4 regions of the Anaerosinus massiliensis genome follow, and region 4 is predicted to be linked to each of the others. Evidence: riboswitches for the same ligand, from Rfam matches in the RefSeq annotation. Region 4 holds a riboswitch; each other region holds the start of a gene.
What was found. Region 4 has a riboswitch for cobalamin ahead of BN6559_RS12755 (hypothetical protein). Riboswitches for the same ligand answer to the same signal wherever they lie in the genome.
Positions count from the first base shown of each region.

Region 1 (3,203 bases), 450 kb from region 4:
GTGAGATGCTTGATCCACTTGGCGGTATTGCGCTGATTTATACATTTGCTTCGGCTCTTCTTCTCGTTACCTTAGGCGTGCCCAAAATAAAAACTTTTTCTCGGAGCTATTTGTTGTTTGGCGGTTTTTTATTTATGGCGTATGAGATATCGTTTGCGCTGGCGATTGGGTATGCAAATACAGGGACGCAGGCAATTGAAGTCAATATTATAAATTATTTGTGGCCTTGCCTTACAATCGTATTCGCTATCATTTTTAACAAGCAGAAATTCACATTTTTGCTTATTCCCGGACTGCTTCTTTCTTTTCTTGGTGTTTGTTGGACCTTGGGAGGCGAGAAAGGCTTAGATTTAAGTGTGATGATGAGCAATATAAAAAGTAACCCGTTTAGCTACGTTTTAGCGTTTGCAGGCGCTTTTATTTGGGCTGGATACTGTACTGTAACAAATAGGTTGTCGGAGGGAAAAAACGAAATTGTAGTGTTCTTTATCCTTATTACTGTTGTTTTATGGGGGAAGTTCTTTATGAGTGGAGTTTCACTTAACCTTAGCATGCATGCAATATTTTATGCATTGATGGCAGGCTGTGCAGTAGGATTTGGGTATGCTGCCTGGAATTTTGGTATTTTATATGGCGATATTACAATACTTGCGAGTGCATCATACTTCACACCGATCGTATCATCGTTATTATCTTCAGTGCTATTGCATGCACCACTTTCTTTTTCTTTTTGGCAAGGTGTGGTGATGGTATGTTTGGGCTCCGTTTTGTGCTGGCAGGCGACGAAAGAGCAGATAGCAAAAGATAAAGTTTGTTCTTCATAATGATTTATCATTTAATTCATAAAGAAGACAAAACTCTAATTTCTTTTAAGATGCAGTTGGGTTTTTTATTTTGAGTTAATTATATTGCTGAAGTATGTTTTTTGATAAAAATGCATAATGAATGCGCCTACATGTCGGATCAGGGAAATTTTTAGCGAAAATCATTGACAATAAAATTTGTCAATGCTATCATAATATCGAAATATGGAAAAGATTATATGAGTTGAAGCAGGTGTCCGAAAGGACTTAATAGGGAAGTCTGATGTAAGGTCAGCGCGGTCCCGCCACTGTAACAGGGAGTGAATCCGTAAAAATGCCACTGGAGCAAAAGCTTTGGGAAGGTGCGGAGAAACGATGAACTGGAGCCAGGAGAACTGCCTGTTTAGCAATCACCGTTAGCATTCATGTATGGATGCTTGTACCTGCGAGCGATGGGGAGGAGATTTGATACCATCTAGATTTGTTTTGGTGGAGTAGATTTTCTTCGGCTTGTTTTATAAGCCGATTTTTTATTTATTTGCTGAAAAATTTTTATATGAGTGTGCAAAATCTGCCTGCGCTTTGCAGGCAGATTTTTTTCGTATCGAAGAAAAGTTAGATAAAGATTGGTGTGGAGATATTGTGCTCTTTGTTTATATGAATGAAGGGACAAATCAAGGAGGAAAAATGAGAAAATTAACAAAAAAAGCTACTTGGGGAGTCCTTTCAGGATTTATTTTTATGGCAAACGGAGTGAATTTACCAGTTGGTTTGGCTGCGGAGGCAGTTGTACAAGAAGAAAGTTCAACAGAGGAAAACAAGGCAATGCCGGAGTATGATTTTGATGAAATTGTTGTAACGGGAGAAAGGGAAACTTATGCAGGAGGCTTTCTTGCTAAAACTGGTTCAGTGGGATTCCTTGGCGAAAAAGATGTCATGGATACACCGTTTACGGTTGCCTTTTTATCAGAAAAGACCATCGAAACTTTTGGCGATCCAACCCAGCCTTTAGATAGTGTATTGGCTAATACACCATCGATTCGGCAGTCGGGTAGTGTGCTGCATAATGATTTCACATTTCGTGGATTTCGAGCGAATGGAACAAGCACCTACGTCAATGGCGTTCCCGGTATTTGGACACAGTTTAATGCACCGACGCATGTAGCTGAAAAAGTTGAAATTGTTTCTGGCCCCAACAGTGGAATTAGCGGCACTGGCACGCAATATGAATCGGATACGGCTGGCGGACTTGTTAATTTTGTTACGAAAAAAGCTGGTGATGAACCGCTCAATCGTTATACACAAACTTTCTCTGGAAAAGGTCTCTTCGGTGAATATTATGATTTTGGCCGCAGGTTCGGAAAAGATAAAGAATGGGGAATTCGTGTCAACACTGAGAACTTGAATGGACAGACAAGTATCAGTAATGAACGGATTAAAGCCAAGAGTATCTATCTTGATCTTGATCATGTCGATGAAAAAAGCAAAACAAATTTATTTGCCGGTTATCGGGATATCGATATTTTAAATGGACAGAGATGGTTTAAGCTGGGGTCCAATGTAACGAAAATGCCGAGCGTTCCTGATGCGAGTAAAAATTATTCGTTTGATGGTATGGCGAAAGCGTCCTATGGCTGGAGTGCTACGCTGAATCATGAACAAATTTTAAATGCGCATTGGAAAGCATTTTTAAATGGCGGCGTGATGCGTAATAAATTAAATAAAAATGTTATGTATCAGAACAGTGCAGTGACCTTGATCAATGATTTAGGGGATTTTTCTATTAATACACAGAGTACAACTACGCCGCAGAAAGCTTATTATTTACAAACGGGTGTCATGGGGAATTTCAAAACCGGTGAGGTGGATCATACATTGACCATTGCAGCCGATCAAGCATGGCGCAATCGTGATGCAGCAAAAAATGTTAAAACCTATACCATTGGTAAAGGTAATATTTATACAGGTTTAGACCAAACACAGGATGTGAATGTAGCGTATGAAAGTGCGCTTTCAAATAAGACAAGAATCAAGGGCTGGTCAGTCGTGGATTCCATGGATTATAAAAAGATGAATGTGTTAGTAGGTTTACATAGACATGATGCTGAGGTGAATGCCTATAACACAGCGACAGGAAAGTTGTCTTCTCGTGTAGAAAGTGATGCGTATTCTCCAACGTATGCGATATCGTATCAACCGATTGATCATGTATCTTTTTATGCAAGTCACTCAGAAAATTTTGATGCGGGTACGGTTGTTGGTTCTACTTATAAGAATGCTGGGGAAATTTTATCTCCGAATAAAACCAAACAAAATGAGGTTGGTATCAAATATTTGAATAAGAGTACTTTAACGACGTTGAGTGCTTTTGATATTAAACAGACAAATAATATTGATGTC
Region 1 is NZ_LT575483.1:3,099,312-3,102,514, forward strand. Features, by position in the region: gene yddG (aromatic amino acid DMT transporter YddG) at 1-824, shown strand, start outside; cobalamin riboswitch at 1,038-1,220, shown strand; gene BN6559_RS14855 (TonB-dependent receptor) at 1,491-3,203, shown strand, end outside.
Region 1: another riboswitch for cobalamin. It lies ahead of BN6559_RS14855 (TonB-dependent receptor); the one in region 4 lies ahead of BN6559_RS12755 (hypothetical protein).

Region 2 (3,203 bases), 2.0 Mb from region 4:
TTCACGCAAGCAGTGAAGAGGTGATTGATGCTACGATTGAATTGGTAAATGCATTGGTCAACCAGATTCCCCAAAATACAACGCTGTTGTTTGAAAATCTCTGGTGGCCGGGTTTGACTTTAGTGAATAAGCGTTTGGTGGAAAAATTGCTTACACAGGTACAGCACGAGCATGTTGGGATTATGCTAGACACGGGACATTTAATGAATACCAACCAGCGGTTAAAAAATCAAGATGAGGCCATCGACTATGTGCTGCAGTGCGTGGAGAATTTAGGGGAATATCGCACCTTTATTAAGGGGCTGCATTTGCACTATTCTTTATCCGGTACATATGTTGCAAGTTGTATGCAGAATAAGATAGATACAAATCGGACAAGTGGTGAGATTATGGAGCATATCCTTAAAATTGATGAACATTTGCCTTTTTCAACACCGCAAGTGAAGAAACTTATTTCGTATATTCAACCAGAATTTTTGGTGCATGAATTTATGCAAAAAGATGCTGAAGATTGGCAGCGTAAACTTGAAATACAGCAAAATGCAATAAAGTGAGGAGTACAAATGATAAAGCGCCGTATTGTATGGAGTATAATCATCCTTTGCAGTATTTTCTTTCATGGATGTAACTTTCAGGATGCGACAATTCATGAGAATGATGGTTATGAAGCTGTTGATAGTCAAGGCATAAAGATAAAATTGGAAGCAAAACCGCAGCGAATTGTATCACTTACGTTATGCAGTGATGAAATTTTATTATCATTAGTGGATGATAAGCGTCTGGCGGCCTGTTCCTCACGTGCAGCAGATTATGGAATCTCTAATATTGCGGTCCAGGCGCAGGATATACCTGTATTAAGCAGTAAGAGTGTGGAAGGTGTTTTCGCATGCAGGCCGGATCTCGTGATTGCTTCAGATTGGCTGCCAACCGAGCTCATCGAGAGTTTACGAGAGGTTGGGCTGCAGGTATACGTTTATAAGACGCCGGCGACGATTGCAGAGGTCAAAACTTTAGTTATGAAATTCGGCGAATTAGTTGGCGAAGAGGAACGCAGTAAATCTGTTGTAGAAGAAATGAATGCCGTGTTGTCAAAAGTACAAGAAAAGGCAAATAAAATTTCAGAGCATGAACGCAAGGTTGTTATGGCATTATCCTTTATGGGGTGTTATGGCGGGAAGGGGAGTATGCTGGATGATATTTATAAATATGCCGGTGTAGTCAATGGCGCTGCGATTGCCGGTTTAGAAAAAAATGATGTGTTAGCGAAAGAGCAGCTGGTTGCTGTGAATCCCGATTTTATTATGATTCCTACTTGGGATTATGAAGGAAAGGGTATTGAAAACTTTAAGCAGGAAGTAATCGATGATCCTGCATTTTCTACGGTTAAAGCGGTTAAAAACAAACAATTAATTCAAGTGGAGGATAAATACACATACTGTACTTCACAGTATGTTGTCTATGCCGTGCGGGATTTAATTGAAGTGGTTTATCCATGAGTTTATAATTTTATTGCATTTTAAAGAGAATGAATTTGTCAATTGACAAGTAAAAATAAAAGTGGTAACATAACCTTTGTAATAAATATACTTTATTTCATAATATGAAAAAATAATAGCATTGAGATGGGTGCCCGGTAAGGGCTTAATAGGGAAATCGGTTGAATGCCGATGCGGTCCCGCCACTGTAATAGGGAGCGAATCCAAGAATATACCACTGAAAGTTTTACTTTTGGGAAGGTTTGGAGTAGCGATGATCTAGAGCCAGGAGAACTGCCTGTCAAGAAATCACCGTTGGACCTGCGAGCGATGGGAAGGGGATTAATAGATATAAATTTATGATATCTAAATAAGCCTTTTTTGCTATGCAGAAAAGGCTTATTTTTTTATATGTATTACTTAATTAAAATATCTAGGAGGAATCTTTATGAAGCAGTTTTTATGTACTTTGTTAGTCGTTGCTTTTACAGTTTCAGCAGTATTGGCAACACATCACTCGGTGGCAAGTGCAAGTGCCGCTAAAAAAGCAATTGTAGTTGTAAGTTTTGGAACAACTTTTGATGACGCGAGAAAAGCGTGTATCGAAAGCGTTGAAAACGAAATTAAGGCGGCTTTTCCAGACTATGAAGTGCGTCGTGCATTCACATCAAGAATTGTAATGAAAAGATTAGCCGACCGCGGCATTTATGCAGATACTTTGGAACAAGCATTGGACAAGCTGAAAGCGGAAGGATATACTGAGGTTGTAATACAGTCAACACATCTTACGCCAGGAGAAGAATACGATAAAAAAGTCATTGCTCCAGTGAAGACTTATGAGAATTCTTTCCAAAGTATTAAAATTGGCAGACCTGTTCTTATGAATGATGGAACAGATGGGAAAGTAGATGATTTCGCAATTGCTGTGAAAGCGTTGAAAACACAACTTCCAAAGGTTCAAAAAGGACAAGAGATCGTATTTATGGGGCATGGATCTCCACATCAACACAATCCAGCTTATCAAGCATTGCAAAATGAATTTGATGCAGCGAAAATGCCTGTAACGATTGGTGTTGTAGAGGAAACTGATCATCCAAATTTTGAAGATGTAGTTGCTCGTTTAGCAGCGAAAAAATCTGTAAAATCAGTATTGTTGATGCCATTGATGCTTGTTGCCGGTGATCATGCAAATAATGATATGGCTGGCGATGAAGATGATTCTTGGAAAAATTTATTGAAAGCAGAAGGATATCAAGTAGATACTTATGTTCATGGTTTAGGTGAAAATAAAGCAATACAAAAGATTTATGTGCAACATGTAAAAGATGCAATTGCAGGTAAGAACTAAATTAACGGTAAAATTTTTTTAGGGAATAAGAGTTAAAAGTCTAAGCTGGCTTTTTAACTCTTATTTTCCGTTTATTTTATAAAACAATGAATAAAAACAGGTATTTTTTATTTTATATAGTATTTAATATAATGGAGTTTTACAGAAACAGCATAGAAGTAAAATTTACATTGTGAACAAGAGAAATTGGTACCGCAGGTGTCAGACTTGTAGTGCTAAAATAATTTAATGGTATTAACACCTTAGGAGGAAGTTATGGCAGGTATATTTTATGGTATTGGTGTAGGTCCTGGAGATCCGGAATTATTGACAGTAAAAGCAATTCATGCAATACGTGAAGTAGATGTTATTATTGCACCGAAAACGGAGAAGAAAGAAGA
Region 2 is NZ_LT575483.1:645,873-649,075, reverse strand. Features, by position in the region: gene BN6559_RS03480 (TIM barrel protein) at 1-554, shown strand, start outside; gene BN6559_RS03475 (ABC transporter substrate-binding protein) at 564-1,496, shown strand; cobalamin riboswitch at 1,608-1,791, shown strand; gene BN6559_RS03470 (sirohydrochlorin cobaltochelatase) at 1,924-2,823, shown strand; gene cobI (precorrin-2 C(20)-methyltransferase) at 3,079-3,203, shown strand, end outside.
Region 2: another riboswitch for cobalamin. It lies ahead of BN6559_RS03470 (sirohydrochlorin cobaltochelatase); the one in region 4 lies ahead of BN6559_RS12755 (hypothetical protein).

Region 3 (3,203 bases), 2.0 Mb from region 4:
TTCTATTTTACCTTCTTGTCTTAGCGCTTCTGTAACCTCACCTAACGTCGCACCAGCGGCAAAGGAGGAAACAATTTCATCCAGTACCGTTCCATACTGATTGTTGAATCCTTTTTTTATCGCAGACAATTTTTCATCACGATAAATCGTATCAACATCTGCGACAAAATCTTGCACTTGTTTCTCTCGCAGTTTCTGAAGCTCTGGCTCATCCAATGGATGCTTTTCCAATTCTTCTTCCAGCATATTGGCATACATATTAACGCCAACAGCTCTGTCTGCTCGTCTCGCTAAGTTTTTAAATCGCTGCTTTAATACATCGGCAACTGCATTTTGCACAATTCCTTTTCTTAAGGCAGAAACCATACCGCCTTCTTCTTCTACGCTTTGCAAGACTTTCCATGCCTTTTGCGCGATTTGCTGCGTTAATGTTTCTATATACCATGATCCACCCGCAGGATCTATCGGCTGCCTTAAATTACATTCGTTCTGTAAAATCACTTGCGTATTCCGAGCAATTCGACGAGAAAATTCATCCCCAAAACGAATGACTTCATCAAACTCACCCACTTGCAAGCTGTCTACACCACCAACAACACCAGAAAAAGCCTCCGTTGTAGTACGCAGCATATTCACATAAGGATCGTAAATAGACTTGTTGAATTTACCTGTTCGTGCATGAATCACCATTTTCTGAGCTTCTTTATCCCCACCAAAATTTTCTATAACCTGCGACCATAACATCCTCGCCGCTCTAAATTTTGCAATCTCCATAAAAAAATTAGAGCCAATAGAAAAGCTGAACTGCATATGTTTCGCAATCGTCTGAATGTCAATACTCCTCAATTGCATAGCACGGATATATTCAATCGCCGTAGAAAGCACATAACCAAGTTCTTGCACGGCACTTGCTCCACCATCATTGTAGATCTCACCTTGCACTAAGATATTTCTCAACTTTGGCATATTTTCTTCAGTCCAAACAATGGTATGCGCCATTTCATTATATAAATCATGTACGGAAGTAGGTAACTGACCGTCTTGTGCTAAAGTACCGATTGGGTCAGCTCCGACAACCCCATGAATTTTTTCAATCGCATCAGAGTTTGCCCTGCAAGTTGCACTCATCATGCCGATTAACATTGTACTAGAAGCACCAGCATGCATATAGAGTTCATATTTTCCCAAATCAACATCCTGAAAAATATGATACATATCTTGTATTGTACTTAAAGATACGCCGCCTTTTTGGATATCATCAAAATCTTGCTCTACATTTTTCCCTTGTTTCGTCTTCTCATCAAGCGCAATATTAATAGAGGTGGCCCCTTTTTCTAGTTGGTGCCGAATCGATTCATTCAGTTTTTCTGGCAGCACTTCATTATTTGCTTGCGCAATCAACCACGATTTATGAATGTAGCCTCCCGCCCGGATACCGCGCATATAATTTTCAGCTCCAGGTAAATTAGATAATGCATTTGGATCCGGAGCCATTTCCATCGTATAAATAGGTTCAAGCGTAATTCCTTCGTAGGTTTTTGTAAACAATTTCTTTTCAAAACTAGCACCTTTTAAGCTGGTGATTGTTTCTTGTTTCCATTCTTCATAAGTAGGCACATTGAATTCCTCAAAGGTCACTTGCAGCGGCTCTGCTTGTTTCATTTCAGCTTCTTCAGTTTGTTTCATTTTTCACGATCCTTTCCATAGTTAAGAATAAAATTTAATTTTACCTTCAAACTTGCATCGCAAAATAAAAAAGCCACTCCTGCATACACAGAATGGCTTTTATAAAATCAACAAGTACCAATAAAAAATCTCGGCAAAAAAATAAATGCCGAGAAGAGAGTAGTTAACGCTACTTGTAATCCCCTTCCCATCGCTCGCAGGTCTAACGGTGATTGTTAAACAGGCAGTTCTCCTGGCTCTAGTTCATCGCTCCTCCAAACCTTCTCAAAACAATCGTTTCAATGGTATATTCTTGGATTTGCTCCCTATTACAGTGGCGGGACCGCGTTGGCTTTTAACCAAACTTCCCTATTAAGTCCATAAGGACACCTATTTCCAACAGTATTAAATTTTATAGTTAAACATTATTATTTCATAATTCAAGATTATACTAGCACTTTTCAAGTACCTTGTCAAATTTTATTGCGACCTTATACAAAACAAAAATGATCCATAAAATACTACATTACGCAAACAAATTGCAACAAATGGTGATACGAATGATAAACAATATCTAAGCTCGTATCACCGCTAAACAGACATTACACTAAATTGAATATCTTAATATTTATATTGATAAGTTAACATGTAATTGATCGGAGTTGTGTAGTAATAAGAGCTGGTATGGCTTACATTATCCTGACGATCCAATATATTGTTTACACTGAGTGTTACCTCTTGCTGCTCATTTGCCGCATAACGCAAATTAAAATTGGTCAACAGATATGGTTTGGTTTCAAATGAATGAGCATCACTTGGAGACATAACTCTTTCTGACAAGTAGCTGGCATTTAAATTAGCAGCCCATTTATCTTTGTGATATCCTACACCACCATTAAGCTGTAATTTACCGAACGTTCTGTCCCAATATTCTTTTGTTCCAACTTTACTGGATTTTGACCTTGATTTTGGATTTCCGTAAGTGAGCCCATACTGATAAGACCAGCCATTTTCTTCTTCAATTTCACAATTGATCTCAATTCCGGTATTTTTCAAATCTTCGTTTATCGCATAAAAAACTGTATCACCAGCTGACTTTCCTTTACTATATGTAATGTTATCTTTTATATGATACTCAAATAATGCCACTTTCCATTTATGTGCATCGCTATTTTTCTTCCAACCGATTTCATAATGCGTTCCTTTTTGTGGTCTTAATTGATCGTCACCTATAACATTATAAGAACCGGCAGCATACATTTGTTTAAATGTCGGCATTTTAAAAGATTGACCAATACTAGCATACACACTTTCATCTGGTTTTAGTTTATGGAGCCATTGCCCCTGCCCGCTAAAATTATCGTAATTTTTATCTTCGCCATCTTCGCCTCGCGGTGCCGCTGTCGTCCAAGTTTCTCTCGCACTTAAAATCAAGGTATCTTTATCGTTCAGCATGTTCTCCCATTGTGTATAAACAGAATAGTTATTTCGTTGGTATTTATCTGATGTGGACAAATCTTCGCGGAAAGATTCGTTTT
Region 3 is NZ_LT575483.1:660,670-663,872, forward strand. Features, by position in the region: gene BN6559_RS03530 (methylmalonyl-CoA mutase family protein) at 1-1,686, opposite strand, end outside; cobalamin riboswitch at 1,892-2,074, opposite strand; gene BN6559_RS03535 (TonB-dependent receptor plug domain-containing protein) at 2,287-3,203, opposite strand, start outside.
Region 3: another riboswitch for cobalamin. It lies ahead of BN6559_RS03530 (methylmalonyl-CoA mutase family protein); the one in region 4 lies ahead of BN6559_RS12755 (hypothetical protein).

Region 4 (3,203 bases):
CCCCAATTGCAAAGGACGTATTTTTCATATTCTTTTTCAAAGCTGGTGTTGCATCGTTTAGAATTTCTGACGCATATGCTGGCGTTATATGAATCAAGGCCAACGCTACCAATGCCACCAGCAGTACACGCCTTTTTTTTACCTCACTAATCAGATTCTTTCGTTTTCGCAAAATTCTATCTCCTTACTTCGTTCAATTCAAAAAAGTGGAAGGAAAATACTTTCCCTTCCACAGAGAATTATCATTACGAAATATTCTGTCGTGTCCTATTTTTGATTCTTGCGCATCAATTCAAACAGTCTTTTCCGTTCGATCAGTGCCTGTTCGGAATTGGAAACAAAAGCTGGAGCCGCATAGCCTTTTAAAACCTGCGTTGGCGGTGCAACTTCACCACCATAAAGAGTTATCGAATTGAGAGAAGGAGAATTACTTGCTCCCAGGCTACTGAGCATCGTAATCGTGGCAGCGCTACCAACGATTCCATTACTATCATAAATTGCCAAATCGTTGCCACGTGTAAACCAAGTTGACTCCGTGCTTTCCGAATACATCAACGTCCATAGATAGCCCGCTAAAATATTTTTGTGATCTACAACCTTTGCAATTTTAGTTGTCACTAGGCTGCTTACTAGGGAGATGTTGCTAGTAGAAGCAAGCGTATCCATATCAGTTGCATACAAGCGCCAGCTCATGGTGTAAGTAGCGTCATACGCACCAGTTAAAATGAATGCCTGACTACCATCATTGTTAAAGGTGAGCGCGCGAAAATCAAAGCAATCATTTGGTTTGGTTGAAGCTTCAGCAGTTGTAGCTGCTCTAAGTACATCAGTTACGGTCAAATCACTGATCGCAATTTTTTGGAGGCGAGATGTCGGATTCCAGGTAATCGGTGTAGTATAATGCTGCATACCACCGACAGCAATCAGATACAAATAATCCCCATAAGCTTGAATACTAAAAGCATTTTCAGCCGGCCAGACTTCTGACCCCGGTGCCGTTGCAGAGCCATGCGGTCCCTTGTAGATTGGCGAGTCCAGAGATGTACTTAAGCGAACCAAAGTACTCTTCACATAGGAAGCATTGCTTCCCGTTAGATTGGTACCACTAATAAACAGAGCAAATACAGAATCTCCGATGACTTGCAAGTCGACGCCATAGGATTCTTGCCCTGTTGGCGGAGTAAAGGTGAAACTATGCGCAGTATCAAGGGTATAGGTGTCCTCACTGCTACTAATGCGGAAAACAGTCTTATTATCATAGTCGATGCCATAGATATAGCATACGCCGCCTATCGTTTTGGTTACAAATTTATAGGGATTGGTGATCGCGGTACTGCCAATCGACCAGGTCTGCGGTCCATATACGGGACTGCCCCAGGTATAGGGTGAAGTATTGTCGGCATTCGCCTGATAAATGAGAAAATGGGTGTTCGCCACACCACCTGACCATGCAAGAGAAGCCACGAGCACCCGATCGGCACCGGCGCTGTTTTTGAAATAGAACGGTTTAGGATCGCCAGCAATCTTTTTAGTTATTCCAGAATCCACATAAGTTTTGACTACACCGGCATGTGCCGCAATACTTGAACCATTATAGGTAGCCGTTCCGATATCACCTACACCTACATAATCTGGTGCCGGATAAGCATACGTACCATAAGCAACCTTAGTAGACATAAACATTCACACTCCCATTTTTTATTTTTAAAACTCGGCACTCAACAGCCTTTGGGCCACTGAGGTCTTTTTAGTGCCTGACACGAAAATACCTCACCTCCTTAAAAAGTTTTTATTGCACACTGCTCCCACCTAATTTTTTATTTGTCTTATTTAAATAAAATAAGACAAATAAAAAAACTCCCTTATCGGGAGTAAGCATTACTTCAACCTGACAAATAAATGTTATCTGCCAGTTGTCGTAATCTCCTCCCTGTCACTCGCAGGTCAAGTGGTGATTGTCAGATAGGCAGTTCTCCTGGCTCTGGATCTTCACTCTGCCAAACCTTCCCAGGATTTACACCCCAGTGGTATTTCTTGGCATTGCTCCCCATTACAGTGGCGGGACCGCGCCGGCTTTCAACCGGTCTTCCCTATTAAGCTCTCACGAGCACCTATCCCAATATACAATTATCATATGTTTCGTGCTTTTATCCTTTGCTTTACTTTACTATAGTAAAAAAAATCCCTCTGCGATTAAATATCCAGAGAGAGACTGATACTCCATAATCCCCTCCCCATCTCTCGCAGGTCACCGGTGATGTTATACAGGCAGTTCTCCTGACTCTGGTTCATCGCGCCGCCAAACCTTCCCAGGCATATATCCCAGTGGTATCTCTTAGCATTGCTCCCCATTACAGTGGCGGGACCGTGTCGGCTTTTAACCGATCTTCCCTATTAAGCCCCGAAAGGCACCTGTACCGAAATAGCTTTATTTAAATTTTCTTTGTTTTCCTTTTATCCCTTTATTTGCCTACATACTATCACAGAAAAATTTCCTTGTCCAGTAATTTCGTTTTACATATTCCGACGTTTTTCAACCTATCAATCTATAATTTGCAATTGGTTTTATGTTGTTATTTTCGTAATATATTAAAGTAATTCATTATATAGGTTTACTTATTCACATATGAAAAAAACAGATACGATTTCAAGTATATACTCCTAATCGTATCTGTTTATATTTAAAAGAATTATTCTACACTGAGAATTTTATTTTCTTCTATTTCTATTTTTTGATAAGCCTTTTCTACTTGTTTAATCTGAGCATCTAACCATTTCTTATCCTCTGCTAAACACGACTGCGCTTCATCCAGCATTTTTTCAACAGAAGTTTTGCTCGGACTGCCCAAACTCGTTTTAGATTGAATATTTTTAGAAGGTTCTAAAACACTTTCAATCTCTTCTGAACTTAACACAAGTGCATTTCCTAAAATTTCTTTTGAGTATTTTTCAAGAAGCATGCTATCCATTCCACTTACAGAGGCTCCCTGCTCTATTACTTCTGCAACCATGCCTCCCACAATATCGTGCGCTTCAACAAAAGATATATCAAACTTTCCAACCAGATAATCAGCAAGCGCCGTAACTGTTGAAAAATTTTCTTGTGTCTTTTTATAAGCAATTTCTTTCTTCAATTGTGAATGTTGTATCGTTTCCTTTAACAACCCTAAACTATGCATAACTTCTTTGTGCGCATTCCAATA
Region 4 is NZ_LT575483.1:2,645,764-2,648,966, reverse strand. Features, by position in the region: gene BN6559_RS12760 (TonB-dependent receptor domain-containing protein) at 1-172, opposite strand, end outside; gene BN6559_RS12755 (hypothetical protein) at 268-1,677, opposite strand; cobalamin riboswitch at 1,949-2,130, opposite strand; cobalamin riboswitch at 2,251-2,431, opposite strand; gene argH (argininosuccinate lyase) at 2,691-3,203, opposite strand, start outside.